Regions from separate parts of the Priestia sp. YIM B13551 genome, predicted to be linked through region 1. Evidence: riboswitches for the same ligand, from Rfam matches in the RefSeq annotation. Region 1 holds a riboswitch; each other region holds the start of a gene.
The links. Region 1 has a riboswitch for lysine ahead of lysA (diaminopimelate decarboxylase). Riboswitches for the same ligand answer to the same signal wherever they lie in the genome.
Positions count from the first base shown of each region.

Region 2: linked by a shared signal. The riboswitch ahead of ACFX4N_RS01785 (amino acid permease) and the one ahead of lysA (diaminopimelate decarboxylase) in region 1 are both predicted to bind lysine.
Region 3: linked by a shared signal. The riboswitch ahead of ACFX4N_RS20595 (aspartate kinase) and the one ahead of lysA (diaminopimelate decarboxylase) in region 1 are both predicted to bind lysine.

Region 1 is NZ_JBHZOX010000001.1:522,259-528,930, reverse strand. Features, by position in the region: gene ACFX4N_RS02740 (dicarboxylate/amino acid:cation symporter) at 1-882, opposite strand, end outside; gene lysA (diaminopimelate decarboxylase) at 935-2,263, opposite strand; lysine riboswitch at 2,402-2,584, opposite strand; gene ACFX4N_RS02730 (CBO0543 family protein) at 2,651-3,163, opposite strand; gene ACFX4N_RS02725 (NAD(P)/FAD-dependent oxidoreductase) at 3,500-4,618, shown strand; gene ACFX4N_RS02720 (YckD family protein) at 4,692-5,006, shown strand; gene ACFX4N_RS02715 (PAS domain-containing sensor histidine kinase) at 5,167-6,672, shown strand, end outside.
Region 2 is NZ_JBHZOX010000001.1:335,627-342,298, reverse strand. Features, by position in the region: gene ACFX4N_RS01795 (ethanolamine ammonia-lyase reactivating factor EutA) at 1-1,077, opposite strand, end outside; gene thiT (energy-coupled thiamine transporter ThiT) at 1,234-1,839, opposite strand; TPP riboswitch at 1,872-1,972, opposite strand; lysine riboswitch at 2,147-2,331, shown strand; gene ACFX4N_RS01785 (amino acid permease) at 2,434-3,873, shown strand; gene ACFX4N_RS01780 (hypothetical protein) at 3,909-4,277, opposite strand; gene ACFX4N_RS01775 (GNAT family N-acetyltransferase) at 4,381-4,872, opposite strand; gene ACFX4N_RS01770 (cysteine hydrolase family protein) at 4,963-5,550, opposite strand; gene ACFX4N_RS01765 (cupin domain-containing protein) at 5,572-5,880, opposite strand; gene ACFX4N_RS01760 (YqcI/YcgG family protein) at 5,855-6,622, opposite strand.
Region 3 is NZ_JBHZOX010000004.1:177,088-183,759, reverse strand. Features, by position in the region: gene sdhB (succinate dehydrogenase iron-sulfur subunit) at 1-356, opposite strand, end outside; gene sdhA (succinate dehydrogenase flavoprotein subunit) at 360-2,147, opposite strand; gene ACFX4N_RS20605 (succinate dehydrogenase cytochrome b558 subunit) at 2,177-2,785, opposite strand; gene ACFX4N_RS20600 (YslB family protein) at 3,275-3,802, shown strand; gene ACFX4N_RS20595 (aspartate kinase) at 3,854-5,086, opposite strand; lysine riboswitch at 5,228-5,405, opposite strand; gene uvrC (excinuclease ABC subunit UvrC) at 5,471-6,672, opposite strand, start outside.

The sequences.
Region 1 (6,672 bases):
CGTTTCAGCAATATCAAGTGGCACACCCATTTTCTTTGTTGCATCTAAATTGACTGGAATAGATGCAGCAGAAGAACAGGTAGCAATAGCGGTGATAGAAGGAGCAGCTGCATTTTTCCAGAACAGTTTAATTCCTGCTTTACCGCCAGCAATCCATGCGTATAGCGTAAAGAAGCCGAAATAGTAAACGATTGCAATTAATAAATAAAGAATAAATGCTCTAGCGTACCCTTGTAAGATCTTTGGTCCTAGTTCTCCTACTACAGTAGCAAAATAGCACCCTAAACCAATTGGAGCATAGTACATCACAATTTTAACAACCTTCATCGATACTTCTTGACCCGAAGTCAGGAATTTCGCCATAGGCTGTCCTTTTTCACCGGCCATCGTGGTAGCAATACCGAAAATGACGGCAAAGACAATTAATTGTAAAATATGCTCTTTCGAAAATAACTGAACAAAATCAGGTACAGTAAAGGTACTAACAAGCTGAGTTAAAAGCGTCATTTTTTCAGCTGTATTTTCACTGTCACCCATTAATTCTTTAATCGCAGAAGTATCTACGTTGTGCAGCGGATTGTAAAGTGACGCGCCTAAAAAGCCTAGAACAGCTGAAACAGCAGCAGTAGCGATAAACACAACGGCGATACCTAGCATAATTTTACCGAGACGTTTCATTTCGTTCATGTTTGCAATTGCCGAAGCCACACTAAAAAAGACAAGGGGAACGATAATCATGAACATTAAATTAAGAAACAAATCACCAAAGGGCTTTACGACTGCTACATCGGGCCCGATAGCATATCCTGCTATCCCGCCAATTAAAATAGCGAGAAGCAGAATAAGCGATGATCTGTACGTTTTAAATACACTTAAAACCATAGTTATATTTCCTCCAAACAACAATAGCTTCTTTACTACGCAAGAACAGCTATCATTTGCTCATTGCATACGTAGTAACGACTGGCTTTACATCTTTTCGCACCAAATCTTCGTATGTTTCTCGCTCCACAGCAAGACGAGCTTCTCCATTTTTTACAAATACAACAGCAGGGCGCGGAATGCGGTTGTAATTGCTAGCCATTGAATAGTTGTAGGCACCTGTAGAGGAAACTGCTAATAAATCTCCTTGATTAACGCGCGGTAAATCGATATCCCAAATAAGCATATCTCCTGATTCACAGCATTTCCCCGCAATCGATACCGTTTCATCTTTTTTATCCGTCACTCTATTAGCCAAGACAGCTTCATGCTTTGCATCATACAAAGCAGGACGAATATTATCGGTCATACCCCCGTCAATTCCCACGTATTTGCGTACACCTGGAATCTCTTTCGTTGAGCCAATTGTATAAAGCGTTGTACCCGCTTCTCCTACGATGCTTCTTCCAGGCTCAATCCAGACTTCCGGAAGGGTATAATTTTGTTCCGTTAACGTACGGCTTAGCTTTTCTGTCAGTGCATTTACATAATACTCAACTGGAAGAGGAGAATCGCTTTCGGTATAACGAATACCAAAACCACCACCTACGTTTAAAACTTTTACTTCAAAGTCCATTTTATCACGAATATTGAATAAGAAATCAGTTAAAATATCAATGGCGCGAGAAAAACCATCTACTTCAAAAATTTGCGAACCAATATGACAATGAATGCCTAAAAGATTATAATAAGGCTTTTCTAATGCAGAACTTACCGCTTTCATGGCTTGGTCATTGGAAAGACCAAATCCAAACTTTGAGTCTTCTTGTCCGGTCATAATATATTCGTGTGTATGGGCTTCAATCCCTGGAGTAACACGGAGAAGAATAGATGCTTTCTGTTTGCGCTCAGCTGCTAAGGCATGCAAAACTTCAAGTTCGGTGAAGTTATCCACAACAAAGCAGCCGATATTCGCATCAAGAGCCATTTCAATTTCTTCAATCGTTTTGTTATTTCCGTGAAAATGAATGCGTTCAGCTGGATATCCCGCTTCAAGAGCTGTAAATAATTCGCCTCCTGAGACCACATCTAATGACATATCAAGCTTCGTTAAAAGATTAGCCATTTCCATACAAAGAAAGGCTTTCCCTGCATAGGCGATTTGATATGAAAATCCACTTCTTTGGAAGGCTGAATGGAAGGCCTTGCATTTCGTCTCAATTAATTCTTGATCGTAGATGTATAGGGGAGTGCCGTATTGTTTTTTCAGTTCGACCGTATCGCACTGCCCAATTTCTAAATGATTGCTGCTGTTAATTTTACTCGTTCCATGTAAGTACATAATCCATATCCCTCCATTTAAAACATTCAACTATAACTTTGATGATCAGTAGAAAAACACAAAAAAGACCCGTGAAGTGATGTTCACGCGTCTTGGTTTCATAATAATAAAGTATTATTACATTCTAGGCATCAACATCTCTTCAATAGCTCTCCACAAACCAAATGGTTTGTGACAGCTCAGCATTTATTCAATACTGAACCAGTATATGAACACAATGGATGTCTATATACTTCGGCACGAAATCCCTTTTACTTATCTTCACAGACTCCATTAGTCTCTAATAAGTGACTCTTGATTTCATGCACCTCTATTCTCAGAGAGGAAAATTATATTTAAATGTAACTCCTATTATATTTCCTTTTCCTCTGTCTAGTCAATGAAAAGTTAAGGCATAGGAATATCAAAAAAAATAAATAAAAAAGCTATAAAGCTTCCAGATAGAATCCAAGCAGCCAGTGCTGTCTTCTGATGAATGATTAAAAGTGAGAACGTGACAACATTGAAGAGAAAAGAACACAGCAGCGACCATCCATAATTATGAGTGATACTGTGATTAACATAAGCAATGAACTCAATCACAGTAAATAAAAGCGCCCACAAAAGAATCCACCACAGCCGGCCGCTTACATGCAACGGCAGCCTTCCTAAAAAAACCGGTATAACAAACGGATAAATAATTAAGGTTATTCCAAGGGAAACCATTAGGTGATCGGGTAGAAAAAGGTGATCAATACCAACAGGGTGAAATACCCATACGCGGTGATGAAACAGCAGCACTTCATAAAGCAAATTCCCCGTGATCCAAAACAACAAAGTAGGATAGTATTCTTGATATCTCCGCCACTTGCCAAATAGTAAACCAAGAATGATGAAAAATAATACAAATGAAGATTGCATACGCTCTCCTTAAAATAATGGTTATTTCTTTTTATTTACATATTATAGTGGTTTTATTCTTTCATTTTTTTATTCAGAAACTATAATAAAAAAGCTGTAAACGCAGTGTTAAATATGCGCGATCACTACTTGTGGTTTGCTTCATCTCACCATAATCTCCGTAAAAGAACTTATTGCGCTTTTGTTTACAATGAAAGGAGCTATATGTCAAAGTCAGCAAGACTCAAAAATAAGCTCAAAATAGCTTCACCTAGTATGTGACTTCTTTTTTTGCTATGCTAAAATTGCGTACATAATAGCATAAGAATACTAGAAGAAAGAAAAGGGTGTTTTGGTATGAAAACATACATCGTAGTTGGAGCTGGGATACTTGGAGCTTCTACAGCATATCATTTAGCAAAAGCAGGAGCAGATGTGACATTGATAGATCGCAAGGATGCGGGTCAAGCTACTGATGCAGCAGCAGGAATTGTTTGTCCATGGCTTTCGCAGCGTCGAAATAAAGCATGGTACCGCTTAGCAAAAGGCGGCGCCAAGTACTATCAAACATTAATTCAGCAATTAGAAGAAGATGGAGAAACGGATACGGGATATAAGCGAGTAGGAGCAATTAGCGTACATACTGATGAGCAAAAGCTTAAAAAAATGGAAGAAAGAGCATATAAGCGTCGGGAAGAAGCTCCCGAAATAGGCGAGATTACACGTTTATCCGCTAAAGAAACACAGGCTTTGTTTCCGGTTCTTTCGGAAGAATACAGTTCAGTTCATATTAGTGGAGCCGCTCGCGTTAACGGAAGAGCTCTTCGAAACGCACTTGTGAATGCAGCGAAGAAAAACGGTGCAAAAATAATAGAAGGAAACGCAGAACTACTTTATGAAAATAATCAAGTAACGGGCGTTTCCGTAAATGGACAAACCCTTCTAGCAAGTACAACAATCGTAACAGCAGGAGCGTGGGCAAATCAATTACTAGAGCCTCTTGGAGTGAAATTTTTAGCAAGCTTTCAAAAAGCGCAAATTGTCCACTTGCATCTCCCTGATGTAGATACAAAAGACTGGCCCGTTGTGATGCCTCCAAGCGACCAATATATTCTTTCATTTGAACAAGGTCAAATTGTCATTGGAGCAACACATGAAAACGACACGGGTTATGACTTGAGAGTAACTGCTGGGGGGCTTCATGAGATTTTTTCAAAGGCCTTATCAATTGCTCCCGGCTTAACAGAAAGCACAGTCTTAGAAACAAGGGTAGGGTTTCGACCATTTACTCCAGGCTTCTTGCCAGTCATTGGAACTCTTCCGGCTTACGAAGGAATACTAGTAGCGAATGGTCTCGGAGCTTCAGGCTTAACGTCGGGTCCTTATCTTGGTTCAGAGCTTGCTAAATTAGCACTTGAAATGGAAATGGAAATTGATCTTAGCGACTATGATGTAGGAGGAGCTATCGAGTCTTAAGCAAACAGAATGAATGAAAACAAATAGAAGTTCGTAAACTATAACTACTATATGATGAAAGGAAGTAGATTGTTTGCGAAAGATTATGATAAGTGCAGCAGCAGCTTTTTTATTTATGAGCGCGACGCCTGTATTAGCAGAAAACAATCCTCAGCCAGAAACAAAAGACGTGCAGCTGACGTCTCAGCAAAAGCAGGAATTGTCCGTGCTGTACAAAGAAATGCTAGCAAAAAAGAAAGAAATACTTTCAAAATATGTGGAGTACGGTGTGCTAAGCAAAACGGAGAGTCAAAACATTTCTTCACATATGGAAAATCGCTATCAGCATATGGAGAAAAATGGTTTTGTTCCGAAGCGACACTGTCATAAAATGCATCATTCAAAGTAATTCATATTCACATAAAAAAGCGCCTTTACAGGCGTTTTTTTATGTGAGTGAATGGAAAATATCCGCTTCTTTATCTAGTAAATTCTAAAATCCTCATGTAAAATTAAGAGAATGAGAACGAGTAGGAAAGATGCTAGTGAGGGGTAGGTAAATACGAACGATGAACGAAAATAAAAAAATAGTCCGATTACATGCAGAAAATCATTCAGCTGAGGCGCTAGGAATCATATTTGCTTACAAACAAAAAGATGACCATCTTGTTTACAGTATGTATCAAGGTGAAAGCGTTCATGAGCAAAAAATACCTCTAGAAGAATGGGTCTCGTATGAGCATTTTTTCGAAGCACTAAACAAAAAGAAAAAGCTTATGTACGAGCTTCAAATAAATGATAAACGCTATGTAGTAAACTTAACCCCTTTATCTTACACAGAAAAGCCTGAAATTATGGGGCATTGCGTGAATATAACTAGTTATCAGGAGAAGAAAGAACAGATTCAGCCTTTTATTTATCATAACGCAGATGCTGTTGCTGTCGTTGACTTAGAAGGTAAAACGCTTCAAGTGAACCCTGCGTTTGAGAATACATTTGGCTGGACGTTTGAAGAAATTTATCAAAAGCCTCTTCCAATTATACCTTCGTTTTTAAAGGAGCCAGTGTGCGAACTTCATAAGACCATTCAATCAGGGGAATCGAAAACGGAATTTGAGACGGTCAGACAGCATAAAGACGGTCATTTAATTAATGTAAGCGTCACACTATTCCGCGTTGAAAATATGAATGATTGGCCGCTATGCATTGCTTTTGTCTATCGAGATATAACATCACGAAAGCAGGCTGAAACGGCTTTAAAAGAAAGCGAAGAACGCTACCGAAGCTTGATTGAGTTATCGCCGGAAGCGATTATCGTTCATAGTGAAGGGAAAATTGATTACATCAACCCTGCAGGAGCCAAAGCGCTAGGATACAAAAGTCCTCAAGACGTATTAGGAGCGTGTGTTTATCAGTTTGTTCACCCTGATTACTATGATGTGGTAAAACAGCGAATTTATCGAATGAAAACAGAAAATAAATCTGTAGACCTACAGGAAGAGAAGTTTATTCATAAAGACGGTCATACGATTGATGCCGAAACCATTGCTTTTCCTATTCCCTATATGGGAAAGCAGGCCATTCAAGTTTTGTTTCGTGATATTACAGAACGTAAAAAAACTGAAAAATTGCTGCGTGAATCCGCTCAGCTTTCCTTAGTAGGACAGTTAGCGGCTGGTATAGCTCACGAAATTCGAAACCCTCTGACGGCGGTAAAAGGATTTATGCAGTTATTAAAAGAAACGAGCGGTCAGCCTTACTATGTAGAAATGATAAATCATGAGTTAGATAGAATTGAATTGATTACTGATGAGTTCTTGAGTCTTGCAAAGCCTCAGGCGAAAACCTACAGGGACAAACATGTCCAAGATATTTTAGAGAATACTTTAAAGCTAGCTGAGGTGCAGGGGATTACGGAGAAAATTCACGTAAAAAAAGAAATTGATCTTCATCTTCCTCTCGTATTATGCGAAGAAAATCAGTTGAAACAGGTGTTTAGCAATATATTTAAAAATGCAGTCGAATCTATGCCAAGTGGAGGAACCGTAACGATTCAACTAAAAAGATTTAATCAG
Region 2 (6,672 bases), 190 kb from region 1:
CGCTCGAGCTCTTTCTTGAAACAGCTGCGGATTCCACTCCTCCTCTGGCTGTACGGGTATTTCTATAATCGGAATGTTTTTCAGCGGCAGTTTTTTAGACTTAATGTATATGGTTGATCCGCTAACTTCTGTATTTTGCATACCAGCTCCAATGACAGTAGCGCGCGTTGTCTCAGCGGCTTGAGATACTTGGATGGATTGAAAATGATATGCTAGAAGTGGACCAACGTCTCCGTGTATGACCACTTCCTTCACTGTTTTTGGCTTTTGCTTCTCCATCATTGCTCCTACTCCTCCTGAAACCATGATCGTTTCAGGAGGTATAGAAGATCTTGTATGAGGAGAAACGAGCAGCGAGGAATTTTGATTCAGCGCTTTTACATAATTCATGGTTTCTTCAGCTAGTAATTGACAGATAGACGAGAGCTTTTCAAATGTTGCTTTTTCACCTTCTCGCAGTGTTAAAGAATTATTTTTCAAAAATTCAGTTAAATGAGACGAAACGTAGGTAACAAGACCGTCTTCATTTAGTCGAATTAATCTCCCGCCTACATGCAGTGTAAACGTTTCTATCACTTTTCCATTTTGACATAAAGCGATGTTAGCAGTGCCTCCTCCTACATCAATATTGGCAATTACTGCATTTGTTTCAGCAGAACGTTCGATTGCTCCTGATCCTTTTGCTGCTAATATTCCTTCCAAGTCAGCGCCGGCTGTTGCAACAACAAAATCCCCAGCATGTTCGGCTAGATAGTGAACGATACTTTCTGCATTTTGCTTTCTAGCCGTTTCTCCTGTAATGATCACAGCGCCCGCCTCCACTTGATCTAAGGAGATTCCTGCATTCTTATACTCTTGTTCTAGTAGTACCGTTAATCTTTGAACATCGATTTCAACATCGTTTAGCATAGGGGTGGTATAGATAGAACTTGCATACGTTACGCGACGATCAATAATTTGACAGCCTGGCAGCGTAAACTGATTTTGTTGATTTGCTACTAGCAGCTTGCTTACAATCAGTTTTGTTGTGCTTGTTCCAATATCTAAACCTATGCTCGTGATCCATTTCTGTAGCATGCTATCAATCCCTTATCTCGTTTGAATATGGTGATTATCATAAAACAGTTTTTTGAATATTTCACCAACTATGTTATCAAACCTGACACACTTTTGTGTAAACAAAGGTGACAAATAATAAAAAAGACTAAATCTTGGTAGATTTAGTCTTTTTTATTATGAGTGTGATTTAGTTACAATCATTCTTGATGCGGATGGAATTAATAGTGAAAGGATGATTAGACACGATAGCAACGACCCAATCATAGAAATCCCGTTCATTGAGAAAGAATACCACAGAGCGGACATGCCCTTTGGCGCGTATGATCCCCAGAAAATAATACCCGCAATAAAGTGCCAGAAATACCGTGCGAAGCTGCCGATAACAAGGGATAAAACAATCAAAACAAAAGCTTTTGATCTGTTATTGTTAGCTAAATTTGTTTTAATAGATTGCGAAAAAACACCTCCAAAACCTATAAAAGCAAAAGCCACAATATATTCAATAAACGTTTGCAGCGCTGTTAAAATATAAGCCGTTCCTGTTGCCAACTGCAACAGCCCCCATAATAGACCAGATAGAGCCCCGCCTTTTACTCCCCAGCGAAAGCACATAATAAAAATGGGCACCATGGAGAACGAAATACTCACAGCCGTTGCAATCTTAATGGAAGGCAAAAGATCAAGTAGAAGTGCTAATGCTGCAAAAATAGCTATTTCAATTTTAGCCTGTAAGGGTAATGCTTTATTCACGTTTCTCACTCCTGTTTTTGAATCATTCATATCAAACGGTTTACACAGGAGTAAGCAAATATATGCTACTATTCCCACATTCCTACGCTAGCGTTAACTAACAGGTTCGAAGGGTCTGAACAATTTGTTCACTCTCAGCACGGCGGCTCCCCCTGTGGTACGTTCGGATATTTATGTAGTATTATGACAACATTTATTATACCATATGTAACAAAATAGATTCGAGAGATTTCAAAGATGTTTCTATTTTCTGAATCTATTTTTTATAATGACAATCGTTTTAGTATTTGATATACTTCTTTTATGTCAAATGAATATAAAAAACCCTCATCCTAATCGATGAGGTAGAGGTCGCAGTTTTTAATAGTAAAGCAACGGAAATGCAGAGAACATTGAGGATGTTGCTTGAAAGGAAAAATTGCCGAAGTTTAGATCACTTCTCGGTTGATTTAAGCTGGGGCTGTCTCCGAACAGGAACAGAACTGTCACATCATGCAAGTGATGTGAAGAGCTATCTTCACGGAAGGTTGACGCGGTTTTCAGATTTAAAAGCGCGCACATATACTGCGGGCTTTTTTTATGTTATCCCGTCTCTTTCCGTACATTCGAAAGGAGTATTTATCTATGCAAGAGCAGCAAGAATTAAAACGTGGGTTGAAATCTCGCCACTTAACGATGATTTCATTAGGAGGAGCCATCGGAACCGGCTTATTCCTAGCAAGTGGTGGAGCAATTCACACAGCAGGACCTGGGGGAGCGCTTTTAGCTTACGCTATTATTGGTGTCATGGTTTACTTTTTGATGACCAGCCTGGCGGAGCTCGCAGCTTATATGCCTGAAGCTGGTTCGTTTAGTACGTATGCGTCTCGGTTTGTAGATCCATCCTTTGGTTTCGCTCTGGGCTGGAACTATTGGTATAACTGGGCTATTACGATTGCAGCTGAATTATCTGCTGGAGCCCTTATTATGAAATTTTGGTTCCCAAACTCTTCTTCTATTTTATGGAGTGCCCTGTTTTTATTAATTATGTTTGGGCTTAACTACCTTTCTGTAAAAGGATTTGGCGAATCTGAATTTTGGTTTTCATTAATTAAAGTAGTAACGGTTATCATCTTTTTAGTTATTGGTATTATGATGATTTTTGGTATCTTTAACAATGAAGCACCAGGTTTTAAAAACTTCACGCTTGGTGATGGACCCATTCACGGTGGATTCTTTACTGTCTTAGGTATTTTTATGGCTGCTGGTTTTTCATTCCAAGGAACAGAGTTGCTTGGAGTCGCAGCTGGAGAAAGTGAAGATCCGGAAAAAACGGTTCCTCGCGCAGTTAAACAAGTCTTCTGGCGCATCTTGTTATTTTATATTTTAGCTATTTTTGTTATTGGGATGCTTATTCCATACACAGCGGATTCATTAGCAAGTGATGATGTGCGGGTCAGTCCGTTTACTCTAATATTCGAACGAGCAGGTCTGGCGTTTGCAGCATCAGCTATCAATGCCGTTATTTTAACAGCCGTTTTATCTGCTGGTAACTCAGGTATGTATGCTTCTACGCGTATGCTGTGGAACTTAGCGAAAGATGGAAAAGCACCGAGGTTCTTAGCAAAAGTAAATAAACGAGGCGTTCCGGTTAATGCTTTAATCGCAACGGCACTTGTCGGTACACTTGCATTTGGTGCTTCATTTTTTGGAGACGGTGCGGTATACACGTGGTTACTTAACGCTTCTGGTATGTCTGGTTTTATTGCTTGGTTAGGAATTGCAATCAGCCACTATCGTTTTAGAAGAGCATTTGTTGCCCAAGGTCATGATTTGAGTGAACTTCCATATCATGCAAAACTTTTCCCATTTGGCCCTATCTTTGCCTTTATTTTATGTGCCGTTGTTATTTTAGGCCAAAACTATTCGGCGTTTATGGGTGACTCGATTGACTGGTACGGTGTACTTGTTTCCTATATCGGACTTCCTTTATTCTTAATTGTTTGGTTAGGATACAAATGGACGAAAAAGTCGAAACTTATCCCGTTAAAAGAATGTCAAGTAACAGTGAAAAAATACGAATAAAAAAAGCTCTCTATTCTTTTGAATAGAGAGCTTTTTTATGTGATCTGATCAGCAAAATGAAGAGATATATAGGCGGGCTGGTTTTTCATAACAAGCATATAACCTTTGAGGGGACGATTACAGTAATCAGCAGCTTCTATATAATAAATATGCTGAATTAACCTGCTTAAATGGGTTACAAAAGATGGAAGTTGATGAGTAGGAATGCTTTGGATGTAGTCTATGATTTCTTGTTTAGTTTGAAGGCCCGAATGGGTACATTCTAACAGATGAAAAAGCAGATCTGCTGCTATAGTAGATAGTTCAGAATTGTGCTTGATTCTATTCAGCTGGATATGCAGCTCTTTTTTGGACCATCTTTTCGGAATAGCTCTTAGATGCTGATATTGAAAATGTGTATTCATGATAGCTAACACCTTTCGTATTAACATAATAAAACGACTTATTATTTTAATAACCTTTACACACGAAACTAAAACGTTACAATGTGTAAAGGTGTCATACATCTTATAAAATAAGCTGATAAAAAAGCACATCTTGCCACTGATCAAATTTCCAGCCTACTTCTTTAAATTCTCCGCAAAATGTAAAATTAAATTGCTCATGCATTTTGACACTGATATCATTCCCTTTTGTAATCCCTGAAATGACAACGTGATGGTTGAGCTCTTTAGCTAATTCCAAAATCCGCTTCATAAGCTGTTTTCCAATGCCATGTCCCTGCTGGTTTTTATCAATATAAATCGATAGCTCTACCGTTTGAATGTACGCCTCTTTATCTCGATAAGAAGAAAGCGAAGCATAGCCCGCTACTACCCCATCTTTTTCCGCTACAATAAGCGGAAAAAGTTCATTGCTAATGTGATTATCAAACCAGCTCCTTCTTTGCTCTACTGTTACAGGCGTTAAATCAAAAGTAGCAGCACTTGTTTGAACAGACTGGTTATAAATTTCAACAAGCATAGGTAAATCTTCTTCTTTAGCATAACGAATGATCATATGTACAAACTCCTTATAGTATAGAATTATCTTTATTTTACTTCTTTTAATAAACATAATCTACATAAAAAACCGATGTGCGCATGCACATCAGTTATGATTTTGAGCATATTGAAAGGTTTGAAGAACTTGAAGTGTCTCTTTTGTAGAAACGACCGTTGCAAACTCCTCATGCAAAGAAGACAATGCGAATGTATGTACATCTTCTGCAGGAAGCCTTGTTTTTCCATCGTAGGACATACAATCAAAGCAAGCTGTTGCATCGTTTACAACGTACGTCCTGTACCCTAGATTTCCAGCCATGCGAGCAGTCGTAGAGACGCAGTGATTAGTAGTTAGTCCTATTAAGATAAGCGTATCATAGCCATTTGCTTTTAAATAACTGTCTAGCTCTGTTCCAATGAAGCAGCTGTTCACGTGTTTGCGAATTAAGTATTCATCTTCTTGTGGACCAAATCCTTCTTTGAACTGAAACCCCTTCGAACTTGGGTGTAAAGGAGAATTTGGATTTCCTGATGCATGCTGTACGTGAATGACAGGATAATCTTGGCGCCTCCATGCTTGCAGCAGCGTCAGCATATGTTTTTCTGCATCTAAATTGTTTCTTTCCCCCCACTCGGGTGAATAAAATCCTTCTTGTACATCGATAAGCAGCAGCACTGGCCGGGAACGTAGCATAAGCATCATCTTCTTTCGTCTTTATTTTAAAATGGAAATAACGTATGTGCACCCATCAGGACCGGCTTTTGAAGAATGAACCGTTTGTTTCGGTAAATGTATCCGATCTCCTGCCTGACATAGAACCGTATCACGTTCAACTGTAAAATAAATAGATCCTTCAAGTATATGAAGAATTTCATCAGTTGGATGCGTATGAGATGGGTGCGTTTGAAAAGCAATATCGTGCTGTACTTCAACGTATCCAGTATACGCCGGAAGCAGTTCTTTAATTACTTCTTCAAACTTTCCGCCAACTCCTTTTTTAATAGAGGCTTTTTTCACGTCCATGCTGCTCACTCCTTTTTAATTTAAACGGACACTGTCCGGTAGTATAGTTGTTATCATCATGTAAAAAATATTGCTTCCACTCTCGGTTTCCCTGCTGTCCATACCATCCTAACTCAGGGTGAGCTGATACGTCATCATATGTTTTTAACCGATCGCGGACCACCTTTTGTACGTGCCGCCCTATTTTTGAATCTCCTGTCATACCTTCAAAGACCCACCGAGGCTGAAATGTAATCATAAATCCTCTGCTCTTACGGCTTTTACGCAAAGAATGAGCAGGCGTATTACATACGACAAAAATAGGTTCTCCGTGAAAGCAAAATTCCCATAATGGATCTTTTGGATCTTTTGGAATGTCTTGCGGCCATTTCTTTTGATCAATTTGATGAAGAAACGTCAGCGTATCCCAAAACATCGTTTCGTACTCTTCCATTGATCGTTCTTTATGTTCAGGCTTAAAGAATAACACAAAAGATGTATAGCGACCTATGGTCTTGAACGTATCTATGTATTCTCTAAGTGCCGACGCTGCATTCCTAATATCTTGGTAGTTATAAGGAGTAGTCACAAATGAAAAACGCAGTAAATCTTTTTTAAAGCCTTCTACCCCTAATATACAAGGAAATGGATTTTCTTCTGATAATATATCGCTTTGGAAATATTGAAAAGCATCTTTTCCCCAAAACGGGACATGCGTTGACTCTAAAATCTCATTGGCTCGAAAAAGCATTTTTGATGCCATTAAAACCCTCCTTATGGAACTCAACGTTACATGTGTATTAAAGAAAAGAA
Region 3 (6,672 bases), on a different contig from region 1:
CGGCTGCGGTCTACTTGCAAGTCACGAACCACAGGAAATGTTTTCATTGGCTGTAAGCGAATTGGCTGTTCTAGTTTATCAACAAGAGCCGTACATGACTGACGAGGTTTACCGTTGATGACCATTGAACAGGCTCCGCATACTTCCTCTAAACAGTTCATTTCCCAGTTTATCGGAGCAACCTCTTTACCTGAAGCATCAACAGGGTTACGTCTGATTTCCATCAGTGCTGAAATAACGTTCATATTCGGACGATACGGAATTTCAAACTCCTGATTGTAAGGAGCAGATTCAGCTGAATCTTGACGTGTAATAATGAAGCGCACTGTCTTTTGGACTGTTTGTTGTTCACTCATTGATTAACGAACCCCCTCTTGTTGTTTTTTTGGTTTTTCATCTTTTTTCTTTGTGTAGTCGCGCTTACGCGGTTTGATTAACGATACGTCTACCTCTTCATAATGGAAAGAAGGAGCCGTTTTCTTATCCACAAAAGATGCCATTGTTGTTTTTAAGAATTCTTCATCGTTACGATCTGGGAAATCTGGCTTATAATGAGCACCGCGACTTTCGTTACGGTTGTAAGCTCCTAGCGTTACAACACGTGAAAGCTGAAGCATGTTTTGCAGCTGACGAGTAAATGTTGCCGCTTGATTACTCCATTTAGCCGTATCATTAATGTTAATACGATCATAGCGTTCAATTAATTCTTGAATCTTTTCATCTGTTTTTAACAGTTTGTCATTGTATCGTACGACTGTCACGTTGTCAGTCATCCATTCCCCTAGCTCTTTATGAAGAACGTATGCATTTTCTGTACCTTGAAGATTCATGATATTGTTCCATTTCTCTTCTTCTTCTTTCACATGACGATCATATACGCTTGAAGAAATAGCATCTGCGCTCTTTTCTAAACCATTGATGTATTCAACCGCTTTAGGACCGGCAACCATACCACCATAAATAGCTGATAATAATGAGTTTGCTCCTAAACGGTTCGCTCCGTGCTGTGAATAATCACACTCACCAGCTGCGAATAAGCCAGGAATATTTGTCATTTGATCGTAATCCACCCATAAACCGCCCATTGAATAGTGTACGGCTGGGAAAATTTTCATTGGTACCTTGCGCGGATCATCGCCCATGAATTTTTCATAGATTTCGATGATACCTCCAAGTTTAATGTCTAGCTCTTTTGGATCTTTATGTGAAAGGTCCAGATAAACCATGTTCTCTCCGTTAATTCCTAACTTCTGCGCTACGCAGACGTCAAAAATTTCACGAGTTGCAATATCACGAGGTACTAAGTTACCGTATGCAGGATATTTTTCCTCTAAGAAATACCAAGGTTTACCGTCTTTATATGTCCAAACGCGTCCGCCTTCTCCACGAGCAGATTCACTCATAAGACGAAGCTTATCATCTCCTGGGATAGCAGTTGGATGAATTTGAATAAACTCTCCGTTTGAATAGTATGCACCTTGCTGATACACAATAGATGCCGCTGAACCTGTATTAATAACTGAGTTCGTCGATTTTCCAAAAACAATTCCAGGTCCACCTGTAGCCATAATAACCGCGTCAGCTGGGAACGTTTTAATTTCCATTGATTTTAAATTCTGTGCAGAAATTCCGCGACAGCTGCGCTCATCGTCAAGAACAGCACCTAAGAATTCCCATCCTTCGTACTTTGTCACAAGTCCGGCAACTTCATAGCGACGAACCTGCTCATCTAATGCGTACAATAATTGTTGACCCGTTGTTGCTCCAGCAAAAGCCGTACGGTGATGCTGCGTCCCGCCAAATCGTCTGAAGTCTAACAAACCCTCAGGAGTACGGTTAAACATAACACCCATGCGGTCAAGTAAGTGAATAATGCCAGGAGCTGCTTCACACATTGCTTTTACAGGTGGCTGGTTGGCTAAAAAGTCTCCGCCGTACACTGTGTCATCAAAGTGTTCCCATGGTGAATCCCCTTCACCTTTCGTATTTACGGCTCCGTTGATTCCACCTTGCGCGCAAACTGAGTGAGATCTTTTTACCGGAACTAGTGAAAATAAATCTACTTGCTTGCCAGACTCAGCAATTTTTATTGTTGCCATCAAGCCAGCTAAACCGCCACCGACTACGATGATTTTTCCGTTACTCATCGGAACCCCACTCCTTCAAAACCTTAATTTTATGCAAATGCGAATAATGTACGAACACCTACAAATGTAAGTGCTAAGAAGATTGCTAATGTCACATAAGTTGAAATTCTTTGAGAACGTGGTGTTACAGTTAACCCCCAGCTAACTCCAAATGACCATAGACCGTTTGCAAAGTGGAAGATCGTAGATACAACACCAACTATGTAGAATGCAAGCATTGCCGGGTTGCTTAAAATTCGTTCCATCATTTGAAAATCTACTTCTTTTCCAAGCGCAGCTTGTATTCTGGTTTCCCATACGTGCCATGTGATGAAGATAAGTGTGATTACACCTGAAACACGCTGAAGGATAAACATCCAGTTACGGAAAAACCCATAGTTGTTAACGTTTGTTTTAGCAGTGAATGCGATGTAAAGACCGTATATTGCGTGAAAAACGATTGGTAAGAAAATAATGAAAATTTCTAGAGCATAGCGGAAAGGTAAGCTCTCCATGAAGTGAGCTGCTTGATTAAATGATTCTTCTCCCTTTGTCGCGAAATGATTCACAACTAAATGCTGTGTTAAGAAAATCCCGATTGGTATTACCCCAAGTAATGAATGGATTCTCCGATATTGAAACTCTCTGTTTGCCGCCATCTGCGTAGACCCCCCTTAGTTAAATGAACATAGTTTGTGAAGAACTTTCTTACTCCCACTAGACAAATAGATTAATCGTGAATATAGGAAATGAAAACCTTTGCATTTCCTAATAAAGTATGTGACAGGTTAATTTTACTCCCATCGATTAAGAGCGTCAAGGCAAGATATTTAAATCTTCTATAAAATATAAATTTATAAAATTTTATATTTGTTAACGCTTACTATATTGATGTTACAGATTTTTTCTTTCTATTATAATATTGCTTGCCACAACTAAGTAAGCGTTTACTTTATACTTTTATTGTAAACAAGTTCACAAAACATTTACACAGGTAAAAGTACCCTTTTAAAAGGTATATTATGGATTTTTTATCTTTACATCTAACTCTTTTTACCATAATAAAGATCCTCTTACATTTTATTAAAAAAATGCGTGAGAGGTTTTTTAGATTTGTATATAATAGTAGTAAAGAAAGAGGGGAAAGCATGAGCAATTTACAAACAGAATCACAGCAAGAACTTGAAGAGACGATGGAAACATCAGAACCTAATGTCACAGCTGAAACAGAGAGAACTCTTGATCACGTTTCATATTTCGGATACAGCCTTTTGCGTGACGTGTTAATTCCAGAGCTTCTTGGAGACGAAACGAATACCATTTCATACTGGGCAGGAAAACACCTTGCGCGGAAATACCCATTAAATACAATGGATGAAATCGTCGCTTTTTTTAAAGCAGCTTCCTGGGGAACACTGACGCTTGCAAAAAAAGATAAATATTCACTAGAGCTTGAGTTATCAGGTGATGTGGTCAGCAAAAGATTTCAGCAGGAAACTTGTTCGTTTCATCTTGAGTCAGGATTTGTGGCTGAACAGATTCAGCGGCAAAACAACTGCCTAACAGAAGCCTACTTAACACATAAAGAAAAGAACGGAAAAGTGCTGATTTCCGTGCAGTGGGACCGAAAAGATATTTTACCTACCGAAACACGCGCGGAGCGTTATAAAAAGTAAAAAATACGTATATATAAAAGACGTGGAGATACCACGTCTTTTTTCTCTTCTTTATACTTGCACTGCCTGCTGTTCTTCTAGTTCGAATGCTACGTGAAGCGTCTCAACTGCTTTTACCATATCAGCATGCGGTACAACTGTAGATACTTTAATTTCAGACGTGCTGACCATCTTCACTTCAATTTTCTCTCCTGCCAGCACTTCAAACATTTCAGCTGCAACACCTGGGTTTGAAATCATACCAGATCCGACAATCGACACTTTAGCCAGACCGCTTTCATGTTCGATACGCGTATATACTAAAGTAGATTTATATTCTTTTAAGACAGCAAGAGCAGCTTCTACGTCTACGGTTTTAATAGAAAATGAGATGGATAGACGATTATTAGCCGTTACGTTTTGAATAATAATGTCCACATTTAACTGTTCTTTTGCTAATGCTGTAAAAATAGTAGAAAGAGTTTGTAACTCATTGTTTAACCCTTCAATTGTCACGCGTGAAATATTATCTTCAAACGCAATTCCTCTTACGACTAAGTTTTGTTCCATTGAAACTTCCTCCTCAACAATCGTTCCATTCTCGTTTTCTAAGCTTGAACGCACTTCTAGCGGTACCTGATAATTTTTTGCAAACTCAACAGCGCGCGGATGCAGCACCCCTGCTCCCAAATTAGCTAATTCTAACATTTCGTCATATGAAATAGAGTGAAGCTTACGGGCATCTTCTACATAGCGCGGATCTGTCGTAAACACTCCTGTTACATCTGTATAAATATCACATTTTGCAGCTTTTAGCGCCGCGGCAAGAGCTACTGCCGTCGTGTCAGAGCCGCCTCGACCTAATGTTGTAATGCTTCCATCTTCTGAACAGCCTTGGAATCCAGCTACTACTACAATTCGTCCGCTATCTAACTGACGTTGAATACGAGTTGTATCAATGTGCTGGATTCGTGCATTGCTATGAACTGCTTCCGTCTGGATGCCAGCTTGCCAACCTGTTAGCGAAGTTGCTTCATACCCTTTGCATTGAAGGGCCATTGTTAACAGGGAAATCGTCACTTGTTCTCCAGTTGTAAGAAGCATATCCATTTCGCGTTTGCTTGGACTGTCCGTAATATCACTTGCTAATTTCACCAGTGCATCTGTGGTTTTGCCCATTGCCGATACAACAACGACTACTTGGTTACCGCGCTCTGCTTCTTGAATAACTCGGTTTGCTACATGTTGAATACGTTCAACAGAACCAACAGATGTTCCACCAAATTTTTGAACGATTAATGCCATAATTTTGTTCATTCCTTTTCAATAAATTTGCATATGCAGGATGATGAGAAGCTAAATTTTTTTACTCAGACAATAAAAAAAGCAATGAGATGAGCTCTCATTGCTTAACGAACGAAAATTATAAAACATAACCGTCCACTGCCGTGAGATAGCTCTCCAAGAATCTACATCTTGACAATCCTACGTTTATTCAACGCAGAACCAGCAATCATTACTATGAGGTAATGTTCACTTCGGCAAATTTCCCTTTCCGCATCATTCATAAGGGCTCATACCCTTCCTGATACGTACTGATTAAATTTGCACCTCTATCTTCACTTCATTTGATGAAGTGTCGTATGAAATTAGTTAATAGCTTATCAAATATTTTCTATTATTTCAAGACTATTTTTGCAATGTTTCATAAATTTTTTCAGCAATGTTTTGAGGAACACCTGAATTTCGAATATCTTCAACCGTTGCTTCTTTCAATTTTTTCACCGAACCAAAATACTTTAACAAAGCTTTTTTACGCTTTTCTCCCACTCCCGGAATGTCGTCCAGAACAGACTGAAAAGCGGACTTAGAGCGCACTTGACGGTGGAAGGTAATCGCAAAGCGGTGAACTTCATCTTGAATTCGCTGAAGCAAATAAAATTCTTGACTATTGCGTTCAAGCGGTATGATTTGAGGAGGCTCGCCAATCATCAGATTCGAAGTTCTGTGCTTATCATCTTTGACAAGACCTGCTGTAGGCACTAAAAGTCCCAATTCATTTTCGAGAACATCCTGCACCGCAGCCAAATGCCCTTTACCTCCATCTACAACAATTAAATCTGGAAGCGGAAGACCTTCTTTTAATGCTCTGGAATACCTTCTGCGAACCACTTCTCTCATGGAACTGTAATCATCTGGTCCCTGCACGGTCTTAATTTTATATTTACGATATTCTTTCTTTTCCGGCTTCCCATCAACAAAAACAATCATCGCAGAAACTGGGTCTGTTCCTTGAATATTTGAATTATCAAATGCTTCAATCCGATAAGGAGCGGCAATTCCAAGCTCTTCTCCTAACCGTTCAACTGCGCCAACCGTGCGTTCTTCATCTCGTTCAATTAAATAGAATTTTTCACCGAGCGCAATTTTTGCATTTTTACACGCAAGTTCTACTAATTCTTTCTTTTTGCCTCGCTTTGGATGCTGAACCTCTACTTCTACTAATTTCTCAGCCAACTCTGCATCAATCGTTGCTGGAACCATCACTTCTTTTGGCTTAATATTTTTGGCATAAAACTGACCGATAAAAGTTAAGAAATCTTCTTCTGGCTCTTTATAAAAAGGAAACATAGAAACTTCTCGCTCAATTAATTTCCCTTGGCGAATAAAGAAAACTTGAACACACATCCAGCCTTTATCATAAGAATAGCCAAACACATCTCGATTAACAAAATCATTAAACGTTACTTTTTGCTTTTCCATTGTCGCTTCGATATGAGCAATTTGATCTCGATATTCTTTAGCCCGTTCAAAGTCAAGTTCTTCTGAAGCTTTTAACATTTTTTCAGTTAACTCTGTTTTGACATGCTCATATCCACCATTTAAAAACC